Regions from separate parts of the Rhizobium sp. F40D2 genome, predicted to be linked through region 4. Evidence: predicted binding sites of a transcription regulator. Region 4 holds the regulator's gene; each other region holds the start of a gene.
The links. The regulator PhoB, encoded in region 4, activates phosphate uptake and scavenging genes when phosphate is short. The targets are predictions, from matches to a motif close to TGTCATNNANCTGTCAT.

Region 1: ACS4RS_RS00280 (alpha-D-ribose 1-methylphosphonate 5-triphosphate diphosphatase) is a predicted target of PhoB. The motif match lies at 1,707-1,723, and genes of this name have one in related genera.
Region 2: ACS4RS_RS22065 (esterase-like activity of phytase family protein) is a predicted target of PhoB. The motif match lies at 1,220-1,236, and genes of this name have one in related genera.
Region 3: ugpB (sn-glycerol-3-phosphate ABC transporter substrate-binding protein UgpB) is a predicted target of PhoB. The motif match lies at 2,740-2,756, and genes of this name have one in related genera.

The regions. Positions count from the first base shown of each region.
Region 1 covers NZ_CM131436.1:54,906-60,005, forward strand. The annotation lists gene purN (phosphoribosylglycinamide formyltransferase) at 1-484, shown strand, start outside; gene ACS4RS_RS00280 (alpha-D-ribose 1-methylphosphonate 5-triphosphate diphosphatase) at 481-1,650, opposite strand; gene ACS4RS_RS00285 (PadR family transcriptional regulator) at 1,932-2,501, shown strand; gene ACS4RS_RS00290 (FAD-dependent monooxygenase) at 2,506-3,804, shown strand; gene ACS4RS_RS00295 (NUDIX domain-containing protein) at 3,877-4,467, opposite strand; gene ACS4RS_RS00300 (molybdopterin-dependent oxidoreductase) at 4,464-5,100, opposite strand, start outside.
Region 2 covers NZ_CM131436.1:4,514,740-4,519,839, forward strand. The annotation lists gene ACS4RS_RS22065 (esterase-like activity of phytase family protein) at 1-1,167, opposite strand, end outside; partial or broken gene ribN (riboflavin transporter RibN) at 1,272-1,838, opposite strand; gene hupB (DNA-binding protein HupB) at 1,945-2,220, opposite strand; gene lon (endopeptidase La) at 2,427-4,844, opposite strand.
Region 3 covers NZ_JBPWQX020000004.1:8,824-13,923, reverse strand. The annotation lists gene ugpE (sn-glycerol-3-phosphate ABC transporter permease UgpE) at 1-261, opposite strand, end outside; gene ugpA (sn-glycerol-3-phosphate ABC transporter permease UgpA) at 274-1,158, opposite strand; gene ugpB (sn-glycerol-3-phosphate ABC transporter substrate-binding protein UgpB) at 1,224-2,546, opposite strand; gene ACS4RS_RS28565 (DUF47 family protein) at 2,772-3,413, shown strand; gene ACS4RS_RS28560 (inorganic phosphate transporter) at 3,413-4,417, shown strand; gene ACS4RS_RS28555 (PfkB family carbohydrate kinase) at 4,469-5,100, opposite strand, start outside.
Region 4 covers NZ_CM131436.1:1,028,844-1,033,943, forward strand. The annotation lists gene ACS4RS_RS04930 (aspartate aminotransferase family protein) at 1-1,088, opposite strand, end outside; gene ACS4RS_RS04935 (GcrA family cell cycle regulator) at 1,514-2,047, shown strand; gene phoB (phosphate regulon transcriptional regulator PhoB) at 2,289-2,972, opposite strand; gene phoU (phosphate signaling complex protein PhoU) at 3,115-3,828, opposite strand; gene pstB (phosphate ABC transporter ATP-binding protein PstB) at 3,873-4,688, opposite strand; gene pstA (phosphate ABC transporter permease PstA) at 4,704-5,100, opposite strand, start outside.

The sequences.
Region 1 (5,100 bases), 970 kb from region 4:
CAAGGATTATGCCAGCAAGGATGCGCATGAGGCGGCGATCTTTTCCGCACTCGATAAGCTTTCCCCCGAAATCCTTTGCCTTGCCGGCTATATGCGGCTGCTGACCGCGACCTTCATCCAGCGTTACGAAGGCCGGATGCTCAACATCCACCCTTCCCTGCTGCCGCTGTTTCCGGGCCTGCATACCCATCAGCGCGCCATCGACGCCGGCATGCGGATCGCCGGCTGCACCGTGCATTTCGTCACCGAAGGCATGGACGAAGGGCCGGTGATCGGCCAGGCGGCGGTCCCGATTCTCACAGGTGACACGGCCGAAAGCCTCGCCGCGCGTGTGCTCACCGTCGAACACCAGATCTATCCGCAGGCGCTACGGCTCTTTGCCCAAGGCCGTGTGACCATGGAAGGCGCCAAGGCCGTCGGCGCTGAGGCTTCCGCCGCTACGCCCAATGCCCACCTCATCTCGCTTATCGGCGACCGCGCTTAAGCCGCCAGCGCCCGCAGCGGATGCAGGGTGCCGTCGCTGTAGACCAAGCGGCCGGCGCGGAAGGTGGCGCGGATGCGGTTGATGTCGCCGCGCTCGACCGCCACCAAATCGGCGCGCTGGCCGAGGGCGATTTCGCCGCGGTCAGAGAGGCCGGCAGAGCGGGCCGCATTGCCGGTCGCCATGGCGACGGCTGAGGGCAGACCGCCTTCCACCATGTCGGCGAGTTTGAAGATGCCGGGCACGAAAGCGGCCGGGTGATAATCGGCGGCGATGACGCTGAGGAGACCGGCCCTGGCGGCATCGAGGGCGCTGAGATTGCCCGACATCGACTGGCCGCGCAGCGCGTTCGGCGCACCCATCAGTGTCCAGAGACCGCGGCGGCGCGCCTCTTCCGCAGCGGGTGCGGTGACCGGAAACTCGCTGATGGTGACGCCGAGATCGTGCATCTCGGCGACTTTTTCGACGCTGTCATCATCATGCGAGGCAAGCGACAGCTTGTGCTTCAGCGACAGCGCGACGATCTCTTTCAGCTTGGCTTCGATGTCGGGGTTGTTTCGCATGGCGATGCGCTTGGCGACGATCTCGGCAGCCATTTCCTCGGAGATGGCGCGGCGTTCGGAAATGCTGAGGATGTAGCTTTGCAGATTGTTGTACTGCCCCTGGCCCGGCGTGTGGTCGGTGAGCGAAACCATGTCGATCTGATCGGCATTCAGCAGGCGCTCGAGCGCCGGTGCTGCGCCAACATTGGTGATTTCGTAGCGGGCGTGGACGCGGTGGTCGATCAGCAGACCGTCGCGCAGGCGGTTGATGCCCTCGATCACCGCCGAGGTGGTCTCCAGCGAGCGGACGTGGCCGTAGACGCTTTCGGTGGCGAAGGAGACGGCGGCAAAGGCGGTGGTGACACCGGCGGCGGCAAGTTTCTTGTCGAGCTCGTGGATGCCGAAATCGATCGGCATCGTCGCGTTCGGGCGCGGCGCGATCTCGCGCTCGATCATATCGCCGTGAAGATCGACGAATCCCGGCATCAGCAGCCGCCCGCCGCCATCGATGGCAGCCCCGGCGACCGGCTCCGGCCGGATTTCGGCGATGGCGCCGTCTTCAACACGCACGGAACCTACACTCACCACCTCGTCTGGGAGAACGAGGGTGAAATTGCTGAGCCACATGGGCTTTCTCCTGACCGCATAGATGATTGACAGACCGCAGCGGATAGAACCGCTTCGTGACAGTCGTATGAAATTTAAAGCGCGCTCACCTTAAAGCGGAAACTTGCGCTTTGGAAATGGTCAGATGCACCGCCTCACGAATTCACGGCGTCGATCTATCCCAGCATCGATCCAAGAGTTCCAACGTCAACCAGTTGACTAGTCATAACATAACTATTAATATTATAACTATGCCCTCAGTCAAACGTTCTCCAGTCGCGCTCGCTGTCCTTGCAATGCTCATGGAAGAGCCGCTGCATCCTTACCGAATGCAGCGGCTCATCAAGGAGCGCGGCAAGGACGAGGTGATCAATGTCACGCAGAGGGCAAGCCTTTATCAAACAATCCAGCGGCTCGAACGCGAGGCTTTGATCGCCCAGCAAAAAACAGTCCGAGATGACAAGCGTCCCGAGCGGACCGTATACGAGATCACCGAAAAGGGCCGCGACGTCGCGCTGGCATGGATCCGCGAGATGTTGTCGACCTTGACGCGGGAATATCCGGAATTCCCCGCAACCATATCATTTCTTGCTCTGCTCACGCCGAACGATGTGTTGGGTCTGCTTGAGCACAGGGCAAATGCCATCGAGTCGGAACTTCGCCGGATCGACGGAATCCTGCAAGAGGCGCAGGCCGTACCAAGGCTCTTCCTGCTCGAGATGGAGTATCTCCGAGCGCTTCAAGCAACCGAGTTGTCTTGGGTCAATGCCGTCGTCGAGGACCTGCGCGCCGGGCGCATCACCTGGACAGACGAGTGGCTCAGGCAGATTGCCGTCCAGTTCTCCACCCACTCCACGCCCGACAAGGACTAGCACCATGAAGGTTTTGATTATCGGCGCAGGGACTGGCGGTTTGGCACTCGCTCATCTGCTTAAACAGGCCGGCGTTAGCATTGCTGTTTATGAGCGCGACATCGCACCGAACGCGGACACCGGCGGCTATCGCGTCGGTATCAGCCCGGCTGGGAGCCGAGCGCTAAAGGCCTGTATACCCAACGAACTCTACGACCTCTATGTTGCCACATGCGCCAAGTCGCCATGCTATTTCAACATGTTCACGGAACATCTTGGTGAATTGCTGAGCTTCGACATCGGTGACGCGGCTGCGAATACTCTCGACGGTGAAAAGAACGTCGTTCGAAAGACGCTGAGGCGGGTTCTGCTCAGGGGGCTTGAAGACCACGTCTCCTTCGGCAAAGCGCTTCAGGGGTACACACGTAACGCAGACGGGTCCGTCACCGCTTGCTTTCAGGATGGTAGTCTCGCGACGGGAGATGTTTTGGTCGGTGCTGACGGCACGAACTCTGCTGTGCGCAGGCAATATCTACCGCAAGCGCGTCTGGAAGATACGGGGATCGTGTCGCTCGGGGGCAAAATTCCAATGACGGCCGAGACCAAAGCTCTGCTGTCGGACAAGATGTTGAGAGGCATGTCGATGATTATGGCGCCGATGGGTTTCGGCGCGATAATTCACTCGCTCGAGTTCGCCGACAGCCGCAGCGACCCCGATTTTGCCGCTCGTTGGCCGGATTTCGTCGAAGCACTCGACGAGGACAGTATCGGCTGGGGCATTTGGGGCGCTCGGCAGAATTGCCCGCGGGATACGGCCGGCCTGAGCGGAGAACAATTGAGAGAATTGGGCCTGGAACTCGCTCGGGACTGGCATCCGCATTTGCGTGCTCTCATCCGTATGACGGAGCCCTCGACGATCCACGATGTCAAGGTCAGGACTTCCGTCCCGCTGAAACCTTGGGCGAGTTCGAACGTCACACTGCTCGGTGACGCCGTCCATACGATGACACCCGGACGAGGCGCCGGCGCCAATACGGCGCTTCGCGACGCCGCTCTGCTTGGGCACATGCTGGTCGCAGCGGACCGAGGACAAAAGCCGCTCGTCGAAGCCATACACGCCTATGAAGCCGAAATGCTTCGCTACAGCACCGAAGCAGTACTAGAATCGAAAAAGCATATGGATGCCAGCCATCCGGCTCATCGGCCGATTGTCGGCACAGTCCAGCTCGCTGCCATGCGCGGCGTCATGCGCATCATCAACGCAACCCCTGTATTAAAGCGACGTGCCTTTCGGCAGATGATGCGAGTTCGCGGCGAAAACTAACGAAGATCGCGGGTCATCCTGGGATCGCCGCCGGCTGCAACTTGGCAACCGAGGCCTCGATCGCCGCATCCGCTATCGAAGTTTACCCCGGTTCAACAAGGCCCATTGCAGCAGCATGATCGTCTTGGCGTCGAATATCTCGCCGTTTTCGATCATCCGGGCGGCTTCGTCGAGCGGGACTTCGAGAACTTCGATATCCTCGTGCTCTTCGTCCAGGCCGCCGCCTTCCGCCACGCGGTCGGCAATATCGATCAGCGAGACGAAGAAGTGGACGACTTCGGTGATGGCGCCGGGCGAGGTGTAGCATTTGAACAGGAAGCGCGCATCGCGCAGGTGATAACCGGTTTCCTCCATCGCCTCGCGGCGGATCGCCTGTTCGGGATGATCGTCATCGAGGAGGCCGGCCGGCACCTCGATCATCCAGGCGGGATCGCCGTTGACATGGACGGCAAGGCGGAACTGGCGGACGAGGATGACGAGATCGCGTTTCGGATCATAAAGCAGAATGCAGGCGGCGGGCGTCCGGTGGTAGACCTCCCGCTTCAAGCGCTGGGTTGCGCCCTTGCGGTCGATATAATCGAGCAGGTAGCTGCTCAATCGCGTCCAGCCATTCGACAGCGTTTCCTCGCCGACGATCTTCACCCGTGATTTCGGTTGCATCATGCTGCGTCCTTGCGAAGCCAGACCTTGTTGTCGTGCACGGCCGCCCCGCCATAGGGCGCAACCGGGTCGGCGCCGGTGAGGACGTTGATACCCTCGCCGTCGATATGCGCCTTGTTCGGCCAGAGGCCTTCGGCGATCAACACGCCAGGTTTGACTTCGGTGGTGATGCGGGCATGAATGCGCAGATCGCCGCGGCTGTTGCCGATGCGGACGAGATCGCCATGGGCGATATCGTTGGCTTCGGCGTCGGCCGGATTGATCATCACCTCGGGGCGGCCCTCCTTCTGCCGGGACGTCTTGGTCTCGGAGAAGCTCGAATTCAGGAAGTTGCGGGCGGGCGAGGTGGCGAGGCGGAAAGGATGCCCCGGATCGGCGACTTCGATGACGTCGACCTGGTCGGGGAAAGCCGGAAGCTGGGCATGCGGCCCGAGCGCGCCGACCGCCGCCGGCGGCTTGTTCGGCGCCGGCTGATTGATCCAGTCCGGGCGGAAATGGAATTTGCCGTCAGGATGAGCAAAGCCGTTCAGAAAATGCGCCTCCTCGAAAGCCGGCTGGCGATCGAACCATCTGTGTTCAAGGAAATGGTCGTAATCCGGCAGGCCGCTCGATTCCAGCACGCGGTCGACCATCTCG
Region 2 (5,100 bases), 1.1 Mb from region 4:
AATGCCCGATGGCAGCAGCTGTACGAGTTCGGGGTCGGCGCCGGTATCCTTATAGACGCCGACGACCGAGGCACGCTCGGCGAGCAGGAAGAAATATTGATCATCGCCGAACTTGGCGGCTTCGAGGCCTTCCGGCTCGACGCCCTTCGATCCCGAACGGCTTTCCGGATAGTGGCCGATATGGGCGACGGCGCGTTCGAAGGATGCGCGCGATTCGTAGAGAAGCTTGCCCGTCTTGTCGAAGATGGTGAAACCGCGCGAGCCGCCCTGGTAATCGCCCTCATTGGCGATGACGAGGCGGTTATCATCAAGCCACTTCACGGCGTCCGGCTCACGCGGCACGCCCTTCAATTCGCCGGTAAATTTCAGGGCGCCGTCACGCTTGGTGTCGATGCCAGTGAGATCGACGCTGCCGGCGGAGAAATGCGTTTTCACCTGAGCCGTCGTGGCATCGATGATGACGATCTCGTTGTTTTCCTGCAGCGTCAGCGCGATCTCGTTGAGGCCGTTGAAGGCGACGAATTCCGGCTCCGGATCCTCAGGGGCGACGCCGGCAAGACCGGTCAGCGCCACGTGCTTGATGGTGCCGCAATCAACAGTGCCGTTCTTGACCTGGAAGACGACCAGATCGCCGGCCGGCATCTGCGGGATCTTGCCGTCATTGACCTCTTCGTCGCGCTCGTTTTCGATCGCGATGGCGCCGAGCGTCTTGTCCTTATTGAGCGCGATCAGATCCGGCTGACCGCCGAGATCGCAGGTGTTTTCGATCTTCTTCGTCGCCACGTCGACGATCGCCAGACGGCCCGAGGGCTTTGCCTTGCTTTCGGAGGTATTGACGGCGACCAGCGCCTTGCCTGCGCTCGAGGTGACCGATGTCGGCTCGCCGTCCATCATCAGCGCGCCGCCTGGTTTCGGGGCCTTGGCATCGGTGATGTCGATGAAGCCGATCGCGCCGAGCGGGCTGTCGCTATAGATCAGCGTGTTGCCGTCGTCGGTCGCGGTGATGATTTCGGCTGAGGTCGCCGAAAGCTTGTCCTTGTCGGCAGGCAGGTTCTGGGCGACCGGGAAGGAGGCGATGCGGTTGAAAACCGGCTCGGCGGCGGCCGGGAAGGCAACGGAAGCGAGAAGCACGGCAGCAAACGCTGCCTTGCGCGATGAAATTGTCATGAAATCCCCCATGTGTCGAACATTCGAAACATAGGTTTTCTGCGGGAGTGGCATGACAGAGGCATGACAGATGCGACATTTTGCGCCGGATCACGTCAGGTGGGCTACCGCTCCCTGCGCATCTCGCTTCGCATGATGAAGAGCGAGGCGGCAAGGATGAGAGCTGCCCCGAGCCAGAGGTAGCCCGCCGGCGCATAACCGAAGAACAGCCAGCCGGCCAGCACATTCAGCGGCAGCTTCAGATCGTCGAAGGGCTGGACGTAGGCGGCATCGGCTGCGGCATAGGCAAGCGTCAGGAAATACTGTGCTGCGGCGGTCAGCAGCCCCGCCAGCAGGAACAAGGCAAATGTTGCACCCGTCGGCACGGCAAAGCCTGCCGCAAGCGCCAGCCCGCCGTTTATCGGCGTCAGCAGCACGAGCAGCCAGACGGTAATCGTCTCCGGGCGCTCGATGCCCGTCAGGCTCTTGGTGATCAGCGACGAGGCGCCCCACAGCAGCGCGGAAAGCACCGGCAGGAGTGCCGCCCAGCCAAAGCCGTCCGACCATGGCTGCAGGATGATCATTGCGCCGGTGAAACCCGCAGCGGTCGCCGCCCAGCGGGCCGGGCCGACGCGCTCGCCGAGGAAAAGCCGGGCGCCGAGAATGATGAAGAAGGGCGAGGTCATCACCAGGCCTGGCGAAGCAAAGGTCTGGCAAAGCAAAAGGGGTCCGGCAAAGCCGAACCCCTCCCAAATCCTGCGCAGCCGGTCTCGTTTACGGCTGGCGGATAATCTCAGATCAGCCGTTGACGGCGTCCTTCAGGCCCTTGCCGGGCGTGAACTTCGGCACGTTGCGAGCCGGAATGTCGACTTCAGCGCCCGTCGACGGGTTGCGGCCCTTCGATGCTGCACGATGAGAAACGGTGAAGCTGCCGAACCCTGCGAGGCGGATGTCGCCCTTGTTCTTGAGTTCACCTTGGACAACGTCAAAAACCGCGTCAACAGCGGAAGCCGCGTCAGACTTCGTCAGTCCTGCCTTTTCGGCGACTGCGGACACGAGTTCATTCTTGTTCATGTTTCCACCCCTTTCTAAATGGTACGAAACGACTCAAAAGTAAGCTAGGCGCAGAATAGGTTTCATCAGGCCCGCCGGGAACCCAAAAGCCCTGCAAATCAAGGAAAAGCAAGCGTCTCCATGACGTTTTCACAAAAAAGGCTGGCGTTTTCGCCAGCCTTTTTCCGTCTTTTCAGTCAATGGGGCATAAATGTGGCCGAGGCCACTCAATGCGCTATGGTTGCGCCCGTCTCGTCGAGGCCTTCGACCGAGGTGATGACAGGCGTCTCCACCGTGCCGTCCCATTCGATCGGCTCCGGCCGCCGGATCAGCGCATGCTTGATCACCTCGCCCATGCGGGACACAGGGATGATCTCCATGCTGTTCTTCACGTTGTCTGGAATCTCCGCCAGGTCCTTGGCGTTTTCCTCCGGAATCAGCACCTTCTTGATGCCGCCGCGAAGCGCTGCGAGCAGCTTTTCCTTGAGACCGCCGATCGGCAGCACACGGCCGCGAAGGGTGATTTCACCGGTCATGGCCACGTGCCTGTTCACCGGGATACCGGTCATGATCGAGACGATGGCGGTCGCCATGGCAACACCGGCCGAGGGGCCATCCTTCGGCGTCGCGCCTTCCGGCACGTGCACGTGGATGTCGCTCTTGTCGAAGCGCGGCGGCTCGATGCCGAAATCGACAGCGCGCGAGCGGACATAAGAGGCCGCCGCCGAGATCGATTCCTTCATGACTTCCTTCAGATTGCCGGTGACCGTCATACGGCCCTTGCCCGGCATCATCACGCCTTCGATGGTCAGCAGCTCGCCGCCGACTTCCGTCCAGGCAAGACCGGTGACAACGCCGACCTGATCCTCGCCCTCGGCTTCGCCATGGCGGAAGCGCGGGACGCCCAGATAGTCGGAGATGTTGGCGGCCGTCACATGCACGGACTTCGTCTTGCCCTTGATGATCTCGGTGACCGCCTTGCGGGCGAGCTTCATCAGTTCGCGCTCGAAGCTGCGCACACCGGCTTCACGGGTATACTGCTGGCTGATCGCCATCAGGGCGTCGTCGCTGACCGAGAATTCTTCCGGCTGCAACGCATGTTCCTTGATGGCCTTCGGCAGCAGATGCCGCTTGGCGATCTCGCGCTTTTCATCTTCGGTGTAGCCGGCGATACGGATGATCTCCATACGGTCCATGAGCGGCGCCGGGATGTTCAGCGTATTCGCCGTCGTGATGAACATCACGTCCGACAGGTCGTATTCGACTTCCAGGTAATGGTCCATGAAGGTCGAGTTCTGCGCCGGATCGAGCACTTCGAGCAGAGCCGAAGACGGATCGCCGCGATAGTCCTGGCCGAGCTTGTCGATTTCGTCGAGCAGGAACAGCGGGTTCGACTTCTTGGCCTTCTTCATCGACTGGATGACCTTGCCGGGCATCGAGCCGATATAGGTGCGGCGGTGACCACGGATTTCGGCTTCGTCGCGAACGCCGCCGAGCGCCATGCGGACATACTCACGGCCGGTCGCCTTGGCGATCGATTGGGCGAGCGAGGTCTTGCCGACGCCCGGAGGGCCGACGAGGCACAGAATCGGGCCCTTGATCTTGGTGGCGCGAGCCTGCACGGCCAGATATTCGACGATGCGCTCCTTGACCTTGTCGAGACCGAAGTGATCGGCTTCGAGGATCTTCTCGGCATTGTTGAGATCGGCCTTGATCTTCGACTTCTTGCCCCAGGGAATGCCGAGCAGCCAGTCCAGATAATTGCGCACGACGGTGGCTTCAGCCGACATCGGGCTCATCTGGCGCAGCTTCTTCAGCTCCGCATCGGCCTTTTCACGGGCTTCCTTGGAGAGCTTTGTCTTGGCGATGCGCTCTTCCAGTTCGCTCATCTCGTCGCGGCCTTCCTCGCCGTCACCGAGTTCCTTCTGGATCGCCTTCATCTGTTCGTTCAGGTAGTATTCGCGCTGGGTCTTTTCCATCTGGCGCTTGACGCGCGAGCGGATGCGCTTTTCGACCTGCAGGACCGAGATCTCGCCTTCCATGAAGCCGAGGGCCTTTTCGAGGCGGGCCTTGACGCTGGTGGTTTCCAGCATCTCCTGCTTCTCGGTGATCTTGATCGACAGATGCGAAGCAACCGTATCGGCGAGCTTGGAATAGTCGTCGATCTGGCTGGCGGCACCCACCACCTCAGGCGAAATCTTCTTGTTGAGCTTCACATAGCTTTCGAATTCGGAGACGACCGAACGCGACAAGGCTTCCAGCTCGACCGGATCGTCATGCGGCTCCTCAAGCACGTGGCCGAGCGCCTCATAGAAATCCTCGCGGCTGGTATAGGTGTCGATCTCGGCGCGGGCGCGGCCTTCGACCAGAACCTTGACGGTGCCATCGGGCAGCTTCAAGAGCTGCAATACGTTCGCCACGGTGCCGACCTTGTGGATCGCGGAGGGATCCGGATCGTCGTCACTGGCATTGATCTGCGTCACCAGCATGATCTGCTTGTCGGAACCCATGACCTCTTCGAGCGCACGGATCGACTTTTCCCGTCCGACGAACAGCGGCACGATCATATGCGGGAAAACCACGATGTCGCGCAAAGGCAGAACAGGGTAGGCAGTACTGCTCGCTACAGACGTTTTCTTCGTCATTTTAAGTCCTTTCCATCGTCCCGTTACCGGGCTCTCTGCACGGCCGCTTGGGACCGGCCGGCACTCTCACTTGTTGCTACAAGTGGAGGTTCTGACTACGCTTTTCAAGCCACGCTAACGCCCGCGTTCCCCGGATGTGACAGCCTTATTACAACGGAACGCCAACACTATGAAGCGCGTGGCTGGACCGGCGCTTACCACTTCCAACCGGCTAAAATACAAGCACCAACAATAGGCTTACGGGATCACGGCATCA
Region 3 (5,100 bases), on a different replicon from region 4:
GCCGACCGCCATGATCAGCGAGTTGATCATCATCGGCCCGATCGGCGGCGCTCCCGAGCTTGTCATCCCGGAAGAAAGCATCGTCGAATAATTCTCGATGATGTGGCTCCCCGGAGTCAGCGGCACGACGCCCGACAGGAAGTCATTGGGCCCGTGGCTCGATGCGATGAATGCCACGTAGACCGGAAACACGACGATCGTGACGCCAAGGATGAGGACAAGGTGGGCCAGGAAATTTAGGAAAGGGCGATTTTCAACCATCCTTGGACTCCCTCAATATTGCACGCGGCGTTCAATGAAGCGGAATTGCACTGCCGTCAGTGCGACGACGATCACCATCAGAATGACCGACTGCGCCGCCGACGAGCCGAGATTCAGTCCAATGAAACCGTCGAAATACACTTTGTAGACCAGGATTTCGGTCGCGCGCGCCGGCCCGCCTTGGGTGGTCGCATGAACGATGCCGAAAGTATCGAACATCGCGTAAACGATGTTGATGACGATCAGATAGAAGGTCGTTGGCGAAATCAGCGGGAAGACAATCGTCCAGAAACGCTTCATCGGGCCAGCCCCATCGATGGCCCCGGCTTCCTGAAGCGAGCGGGGCACGGATTGCAGTGCCGCCAGGAAGAACAGGAAGTTATAGGAAATCTGTTTCCAGGTGGCGGCAATCACGATCAGGATCATCGCATCGTCGGGGTTGATCAGATGGTTCCAGTCGACGCCCATCGCTCGCAACATATAGGCGACAATGCCGATCGACGGATTGAACATGAACCACCAGAGAATACCGGCAATCGCCGGTGCGACGGCATAGGGCCAAATCAGCAGGGTCGAATAAATTCGAGAGGTGCGGAGCACGCGCATTGCCGCGGCTGCCAGGAGCAGCGCGATCGACGTCGACAGCACCGTCACCAGAATGGCGAAGATGAGCGTGTGGCCGAAAGCATTGATGTAAATCGGATCGGCAAAAAGCCGACGGTAGTTTTCGAACCAGACGAAGTTGGTTTTGAAGCCGAAGGCATCCTGGCGCAGGAAGGATTGCCAGAATGCAGTTGCCGCGGGCCAGAGGAAGAATACCAAGGTCACGAAAATCTGGGGGGCAATGAGCAGGTAAGGCAAAAACTTGTTGGGAAATACGGTCCGTTTGGTTTGCATGAGCCCTCACACTGACGGATGGGAAGCGGAGGCCGGTCTTGCACCAGCCCCCGTCACGGTGCTCATTAGTTGGCGGACTCGAAATCGCGAAGCTGTTCGTTGCCGCGTGCGACGACGGCATCGACCGCTTCTTTCGCCGTCTTCTTTCCACCCAGCAATGCGGCAAACTCATCGTCGATGATGCCGCGCACCTGGACGTAATTGCCAAAGCGGATGCCCTTGGAATTTTCGGTCGGCGTCACGCGCGTCAGTTGCTTGATACCGATATCGGCGCCGGGGTTCTTCTCATAATAGCCCTGATCCTGGCCGAGCTTATAAGCAGCTTCGGTAATCGGCAGGTAGCCGGAGAACTGATGCCAATCGGCCTGAACTTCCGGTTTCTGAAGGTAGGTGAAGAACTTCGCCACACCCTTGTATTCCTCTTCCGGCCGCCCCTTCAGCGTCCAGAGCGTGGCACCGCCGATGATTGAATTGAGCGGCTGCTTGATGACGTCATCGTAGAAAGGAAGTGGTGCAAAACCGACTTTGAAGCCTTTCGCGTTGTTGATGACGCCGGCCCGGCCGGCCGACGAGTTCATATACATCGCGCATTCCTGCGAATAAAACATCGGAGGTGCGTTGTCGCCGCCGACCGGTCCACCGAATTTGAACAGACCTTCGTCCTGCCACTTCTTCAAATTGTCCCAATGGCGGATCGTCAGATCGTTGTTGAAGGTGAATTCGGCGTCGAGACCGCCGAAGCCATTGGCCTTGGTCGAGTAAGGCTTATCGTGCAGGGCATTGAGATTTTCGGTCTGGATCCAGGAAATCCACGCGCTGGTGAAACCGCATTTGGCGGCACCTGATTTCATGATGGTCCGCGAGAAGGACTCCACCTCAGCCCACGTTTTCGGCGGCGTTTCCGGATCGAGTCCGGCCTTCTTGAAGACGTCCTTGTTGTAATACATGATCGGCGTCGAGGAATTGAAGGGCAGCGACAGGACGTTGCCGCTGGTGTCCGAGTAATAGCCGACGACCGGGGCAATGAATTTGCTCTGGTCCCAGGCCTCGCCTTGGTCTTTCATCAGCTGGTAAACGGGATAGACCGCACCCTGTGCCGCCATCATGGTGCCGGTGCCGACTTCATAGACCTGGACGATCGCCGGCTGCTGGTTGGCACGAAACGCGGCGATCGCGCCGGTCAGCGTCTCGTCATAGGTGCCCTTGTAGACCGGCACGATCTCATAATCGGACTGAGATGCGTTGAACCCCTTGGCGATCTGTTCAAGCTTCGCGCCATTCTCGCCGCCCATCGCATGCCACCACTGGATCTTCGTGGCCGCCATTGCCGGAACGGATAAGGACAGGCTGGTTAATCCTGCGGACAGGAAAAAAGCGATCTTGTTCATCTTCACTCCCCATTGCTTTCGGTCCGCAGCCTCCCGCTCCAGACGTGCGGCAATGGTAACAGGCATTGTTCACATTGCAATGATGAAATGTTCAAATGAACATCTACACCAAATGCCCGGACCCCGCAGTTGGTTTCTGTTGGCGAGGTCACTTCCCCAATCTCACGGCTTTCCATGGCAGCCGCCGTGCTTTATGACGCTTTTGTGACGGCCGATGGAGCACCGATGTTAAGCTGGTTTCGAAGACTCATGCCGCGGGAAGATCGCTTCTTCGATCTCTTCGCTCAACACTCAAAGACTGTCGTCAGTGCGGCCGAAGCGCTCAACGAGCTTTTGGGCGGGTCAGACATTGAAGGCCATTGCGCCCGGATCATCCAGCTGGAGAATGAAGCCGACGACATTACCCGAGAAGTACTGCTTGCCGTGCGCCGTAGCTTTGTCACGCCGTTCGATCGTGGCGACATTAAGGATCTCATCCAGTCGATGGACGATGCGATCGACATGATGCAGAAGACGGTGAAGACCATCCGGCTGTTCGAGCAGAAAAGCTTCGATCCTCTGATGCAGGAAATGGGAAAGACGATCGTCCAGGCGGCACATTTGATCGCCGAGGCCATTCCTCTTCTCGACCGGATCAGCACCAACGCCCCCCGTCTGGCCGTTCTCGCGGAAGAAGTAACTTGCGTCGAGGGCCGGTCTGACGAGTTGCATGAGCAGGGGCTGAAGGATCTTTTCCGCCGCCACGGTGCGTCAAATGCGATGGCTTATCTCATCGGCAGCGAAATCTATGGCGAGCTTGAGAAGGTCGTCGACCGGTTCGAGGATGTCGCCAATGAAATCAGTGGCATCGTCATCGAGAACGTTTGATGGAAGCCACCCTCGCCCTTCCCCTTCTTGCCGCTCTCGTGGCTGTTGCACTCTTCTTCGATTTCTTGAACGGCCTGCACGATGCCGCTAATTCCATCGCCACGATCGTGTCGACGCGGGTGCTGCGTCCGCAATATGCGGTGCTTTGGGCGGCTTTCTTCAACTTTATCGCCTTCTTGTTCTTCGGTCTGCACGTCGCAGAAACGCTCGGGACCGGCATTATCGATCCGGCCATCGTCACACCGCAGGTCATCTTCGCAGCGCTGGTCGGCGCGATTGTCTGGAATATCGTCACCTGGGTCTTCGGTATCCCTTCGAGTTCATCCCATGCGCTGGTCGGCGGGCTGGTCGGCGCCGGGTTGATGAAGACCGGCTTTAGTTCGATCGTATGGAGCGGATTGTTGAAAACGGCCAGCGCCATCGTGATGTCGCCGGCGATCGGGTTTTTCCTTGCGCTGCTGCTCATCCTGATCGTGTCGTGGATCTTCGTGCGACAGACGCCTTTCGCTGTCGATCGGACATTCCGGGTTTTCCAGTTTGTCTCCGCCTCGCTCTATTCCCTCGGCCACGGCGGCAACGATGCTCAAAAGACGATGGGCATCATTGCCGTGTTGCTCTACTCGCAAGGCTATCTGACCGGCGGCTTCCATGTGCCGCTCTGGGTTGTCCTCTCATGCCAAGGCGCAATGGCGCTCGGCACGCTTTGCGGCGGATGGCGCATCGTCCACACGATGGGGTCGAAGATCACGCGCCTCAACCCGATGCAGGGCTTCTGCGCCGAAACCGGCGGAGCATTGACGCTGTTCGGCGCAACTTGGCTGGGCATCCCGGTCTCGACGACACACACCATCACCGGCGCAATCATCGGCGTGGGTGCCGCCCGACGACTGTCTGCCGTTCGCTGGGGCCTGGCCGGCAATATCGTCATTGCCTGGATTGTCACACTTCCAGCCGCAGCAACCATTTCAGCGCTCTGCTATTGGCTTTCGGACCTCTTTCAATAGTGATGTCGCCCAAAATGGGCAGGAATTCTGCATGCGATGCGCAAAATGCGCTTAGTGATCTTTCATCTTCGTCACCAGCGCGTCCCAGCCCCGTAGCGCATCGCGGACCTCGCCTCTGGTGGGCGCGCCGATACGGCCGCCGAACACCTGGCATTTGAGCGCTGCCGCCATCGACGACAAGCGCATCGTCTCGGCGATCGGCATGCCTTCTGCGATCGCCAGAGCGAAAGCGCCATGGAAGATATCGCCCGCTGCGAGCGTATCGACGGCCTTCACTTTCGGCGCGGCAAGATGGGCGATTGCGCCGTTTCGGTCGTCGAACCAGAAGGAGCCGTTTTCCCCTGAGGTGACGCTGATGAAGGCGTGCTCGAACTTTCGCTTGAGAAGGCCGACGGCCTTCGCTGGCTCGGCAGTTCTGGTAAGGCGCTCGGCGGCCGGCTGTGAGAACACGATGTGGCTTGCAGCCGGTGCCAGCATCTCGATGACGCCGTCGCCTGCAACGTCACCGTCGAGAATGGCCGGCTTGCCTGCCTCTCCGGCGGCCGACAGCGTCCGCAATGCAAGCTTCGGCCAGCGAACGTCGACCAGCACCGCATCGAAAGCGGACAGGTCCTGCTTTGTGACCGGCTTGACCGTCTCGTGCAGGGCCGCATCGTAGAAGGGCACGATCAAACGCTCGCCCT
Region 4 (5,100 bases):
ATGACGTTGTCGCCGGCGGGAACGCCGAGCAGATGCGCGGCGCGGATCGCCTGCAGCAGTTCGGCTGAAGGAACCGCCGCCTTGACGCCGAGCAGCAGCCCCTCGCCTCTGATATCCTCGATCACATCGGGATAGCGGTCCTTCAGCGAGGCCAGTCCCTGGCGAAAGACGAGCGCGACGTCGCGGACCTGCTGGAGGAAGCCATCGGCGAGGATGATGTCGAGCACGGCGTCGCCGACGGCCATGGCGAGCGGATTGCCGCCATAGGTCGAGCCGTGCGTGCCGGCCTTCATGCCGGAGGCGGCCTCAGCGGTCGCAAGGCAGGCGCCGAGCGGGAAACCGCCGCCGATGCCCTTGGCGACAGCCATGATATCGGGCGTGATGCCCGACCATTCATGGGCAAAAAGCTTGCCGGTGCGGCCGACACCGGTCTGGACCTCGTCGAGGATCAGCAGCAGGCCGTTTTCGTCGCAGAGCTGGCGCAGCGCCTTCATGAACTCTGGCGTGGCTGGGCGCACGCCGCCCTCGCCCTGCACCGGCTCGATAAGGATTGCCGCCGTGGCATCGGTTATGGCGGCCCGGACGGCGTCGATGTCACCGAAAGCCACCTGATCGAAGCCCGGCGCCTTGGGGCCGAAGCCTGCGAGATATTTCTCCTGGCCGCCGGCGGCGATGGTCGCCAGCGTGCGGCCGTGGAAGGCGCCTTCGAAGGTGATGATATGGAAGCGCTCGGGATGGCCCTTGGAAAACTGGTAGCGTCGCGCCGTCTTGATCGCGCATTCGAGTGCCTCGGCGCCCGAATTGGTAAAGAACACCTTGTCGGCGAAAGTCGCCTCCGTCAGCCGCTTGGCCAGGCGCTCCTGGCCGGGGATCTCATAGATGTTGGAGAGGTGCCAGACCTTATCGGCCTGTTCCTTCAGCGCGCCAACCACATGCGGGTTGCTGTGGCCAACGGAGGTAACGGCGACGCCGGCGCCGAAATCGAGATAACGCTCGCCGCCTTCGGTGATCAGCCATACGCCCTCGCCTCGCTCGAACCGCAGCGGGGCACGAGAATAGGTGTCATAAAGCGGCGCGGCTTCGGCCATGGCGCGGGTCTCCCGATCAGCGTTATTCAACAACAGACTCCGGCTAAGAAAACCAGGTCCGGAAAATTAAAAATGCCGCCTCGCGGCGGCCAGCGGTACTATTTCCTTTTCGCGCTGCAATGTCAACAAAACTGCGCCCTTAGCGCATGCAGCAAGCTTGTACAGCGGTGTTTTCGACCTTCAACAGGCATTATTGCAGAAATGACACGCAGCGGAAGCAAGTTGGGGAAAACTCGGAATTCGATTCATCCGGATTCATGCGACTCTTGTCACGGAGTCAGGCTCACACTAGGTTAAAGTTCAATTACTAGACTGCATGCGGCGGAACTAGTCACCAAAATTGATCAAGCGTTTCTTGTTTCGGAGGCTTCCGGGACAACGGTGAGGGATTCTGCCATCACCAACGCAAAAGGTGGAGACAGGGCATGAACTGGACAGACGAGCGGGTCGAGAAACTCAAGAAGCTCTGGGCCGAAGGACTGAGCGCCAGCCAGATCGCGGCGCAACTTGGCGGTGTCAGCAGAAACGCCGTGATCGGCAAGGTGCACCGGCTGAGCCTTCCCGGCCGCGCCAAGGCCGGCGGCACGGCCGCCACGGCGCGGACGCCGAAACGCAATACATCGGCGCCGCGCGCACCGAACTATGCCTCGCGGATCGCCACCCGCACCGTTACCCGCCAGCAGGGCGCAACGATGCTGAAGGAAGAGATCGAAATCGAAACGGTCGAGGAAATGGAATACGTGCCGAAGGGCAACGTGGTCGTGCCGATCTCGCGCCGCCTCGGCCTGACCGAACTGACCGAACGCACCTGCAAGTGGCCGGTCGGCGATCCGCTGAAGGACGACTTCCATTTCTGCGGCTGCGAGTCCCCCGACAATTCGCCCTATTGCAGCTACCACCAGCGGCTTGCCTACCAGCCGGTCAACGAACGACGCCGGGCGGCAGCGCGGGCGAGCTGAGCGGGTAAGACATTGTCGACATGCGAAAACGGGCTGCAAAGCCCGTTTTTTTGTGGGGAATGGGTTGGGGGTGGCTGCCCCTCATCCGGCTGCCGCCACCTTCTCCCCGTAGACGGGGCGAAGGGGATATGCCGCAACGTCTCCGTCCCTCGCCTACGCCTCGCATGGCACGTCCCCTCTCCCCGTAAAACGGGGAGAGGGCTAGGGTGAGGGGCACTTGTTCGACTTTATCGGAAACCCCTCAGGCTTCCATCGAATAACCGGCACCGCGGACGGTGCGGATGACGTCCTGCATGTTGGAGAAGTTCAGCGCCTTGCGCAGGCGGCCGACATGGACGTCGACGGTGCGTTCGTCGACATAGATGTCGTGGCCCCAGACGCCGTCGAGCAGCTGCGAGCGGGAGAAGACCCGGCCGGGCGACGACATCAGAAATTCCAGCAGGCGGAATTCGGTCGGGCCGAGGCGGACTTCGCGGCTCTTGCGGTGGACGCGGTGGGTTTCGCGGTCGAGTTCGATATCGCCGCATTTCAGCACGGTCGACAGCACCTCGGGGCGGGCGCGGCGTAGCATCGCCTTGACGCGGGCGACGAGTTCCGGGGTCGAGAAAGGCTTGACGACGTAATCGTCGGCCCCTGTCGAAAGCCCGCGGACGCGCTCGCTCTCTTCGCCGCGCGCCGTCAGCATGATGATCGGCAGGCGCTCGGTTTCCGGCCGCATGCGCAGGCGCCGGCAGAGTTCGATGCCGGAGACGCCGGGCAGCATCCAGTCGAGGATGAGGAGGTCGGGCGTGCGCTCCTGAAGCCTGATTTCGGCCTCGTCGCCACGAAGGATGGTATCGACCTCGAAGCCCTCAGCTTCGAGATTGTAGCGAAGAAGCACGCTCAGGGCTTCCTCGTCTTCAACAACTGCAACTCTCGGGATCATGCGTGTCGGTCTCCTCGCGCATGATCCTTAAACCGGGGATGATTTAAGCAATGCATCCTGCGCAAAATCAGAAAATTGGCTGCGACCTCTTTGCGCGCCCCACATGGGCGCGCATACAATCTGCTGGTGGGCTGGTGCGCGGCTATTCCGTGACCGCGCCGACGGTGTTGGCGCTGTCGTCCTTCGGACGGTCGCCTTCCGGCTGTGCCCCGGTTGCCATGTAATAGATCGTCTCGGCGATGTTGGTGGCGTGGTCGCCGATGCGCTCGATGTTCTTGGCGCAGAAGAGCAGATGCGTGCAGCTGGTGATGTTGCGCGGATCTTCCATCATGTAGGTCAAGAGCTCGCGGAACAGCGAGGTGTACATCGCGTCGATCTCGTTGTCGCGTTCGCGGATCGCATTGGCCTTGTCGGCAGCGCGCGTCGTGTAGACGTCGAGCACTTCCTTGAGCTGGACGAGCGCCAGCTCCGACAGGTGCTCGAGGCCGCGGGCGAGCTTGCGCGGGACGCCGGTGCTCTGCACGGCGATGACGCGCTTGGCGGTGTTCTTGCCAAGGTCGCCGACGCGTTCGAGATCGGCGGCGATGCGGATCGAACCCATGATTTCGCGCAGGTCCGAGGCCATCGGCTGGCGGCGGGCAATGGTGACGATCGCCTTGTCGCCGATTTCGCGCTCGGCGTGATCGAGGATCACGTCGTCGGAAATGACCTTCTGGGCCAGCGCGGTATCGCCGTTGACCAGGGCGCGTACGGCCTCGCTGACCATCTGCTCGGCCAGGCCGCCCATTTCGGAAATCCGCCGGGACAGGAACTTCAGATCATCATCATAGGCAGAAAAAATATGTGTCGATGCCATGGGGCTTTATCCTCGAATAACGGGAAGGCTCGGTGTCGCCAAAATCAGCCGAAGCGACCCATGATGTAGTCCTGGGTGCGCGGATCGTCGGGATTGGTGAACATCTTGTCGGTGTCGTTCTCCTCGACGAGATTGCCGAGATGGAACATGGCAGTGCGCTGCGAGACGCGCGCGGCCTGCTGCATGGAGTGAGTGACGATGACGATCGTGTAATTCTCGCGCAGCTCGTGGATCAGTTCCTCGACCTTGGCGGTGGCGATCGGGTCGAGCGCCGAGCAGGGCTCGTCCATCAGGATGACCTCAGGGCTGACGGCAACGGCACGCGCAATGCAGAGGCGCTGCTGCTGGCCGCCCGACAGGCCGGTGCCGGATTCGTGGACGCGGTCCTTGACCTCGTTCCAGAGACCGGCCCGCTGCAGGCTGGTCTCGACGATCTGGTCGAGATCGGCCTTCGACTTGGCCAGGCCGTGGATGCGCGGACCATAGGAGACGTTTTCGTAGATCGTCTTCGGGAACGGGTTCGGCTTCTGGAAGACCATGCCGACGCGGGCGCGAAGTTCGACGACGTCGATATCCGGATCATAGATATCGTCGCCGTCGAGGGTGATCTTGCCGGCGACGCGGCAGCCGTCGATCGTGTCGTTCATGCGGTTGAGGCTTCGCAGGAAGGTCGACTTGCCGCAGCCCGACGGGCCGATCAGCGCGGTTACGGTGTTTTCGCGGATGTTCAGATTCACATCGAAAAGCGCGCGCTTTTCGCCGTAGTAAACCGAGACATCCTGGCCGATCATCTTATACGGGACGTTGCTCATCTTGTGATCCAGCGCCTTTTCAACTGCAGCTTCCGTCAACATGTTCATGATGTGTAACTCCGTTTACCAGCGGCGCTCGAAGCGACGACGCAAGAGGATGGCGCCCATGTTCATGACGATCAGGAACAGGAGCAGGACGATGATGGCACCCGAAGTACGCTCGACGAAGGCACGTTCGGCCTCGTTAGCCCACATATAGACCTGCACCGGCAGGGCCGTCGAGGGATCGAGCGGCGTCGTCGGCGCGTTGGCGACGAAGGCGACCATGCCGATCAGAAGCAGCGGCGCGGTTTCGCCGAGCGCGTGGGCCAGGCCGATGATCGTGCCGGTGAGGATGCCGGGCATGGCGAGCGGCAGAACATGGTGGAACACCATCTGCATCTTCGAAGCGCCGAGGCCAAGAGCAGCGGCGCGGATCGACGGCGGCACGGCGCGCAGCGCGGCGCGCGTCGCGATGATG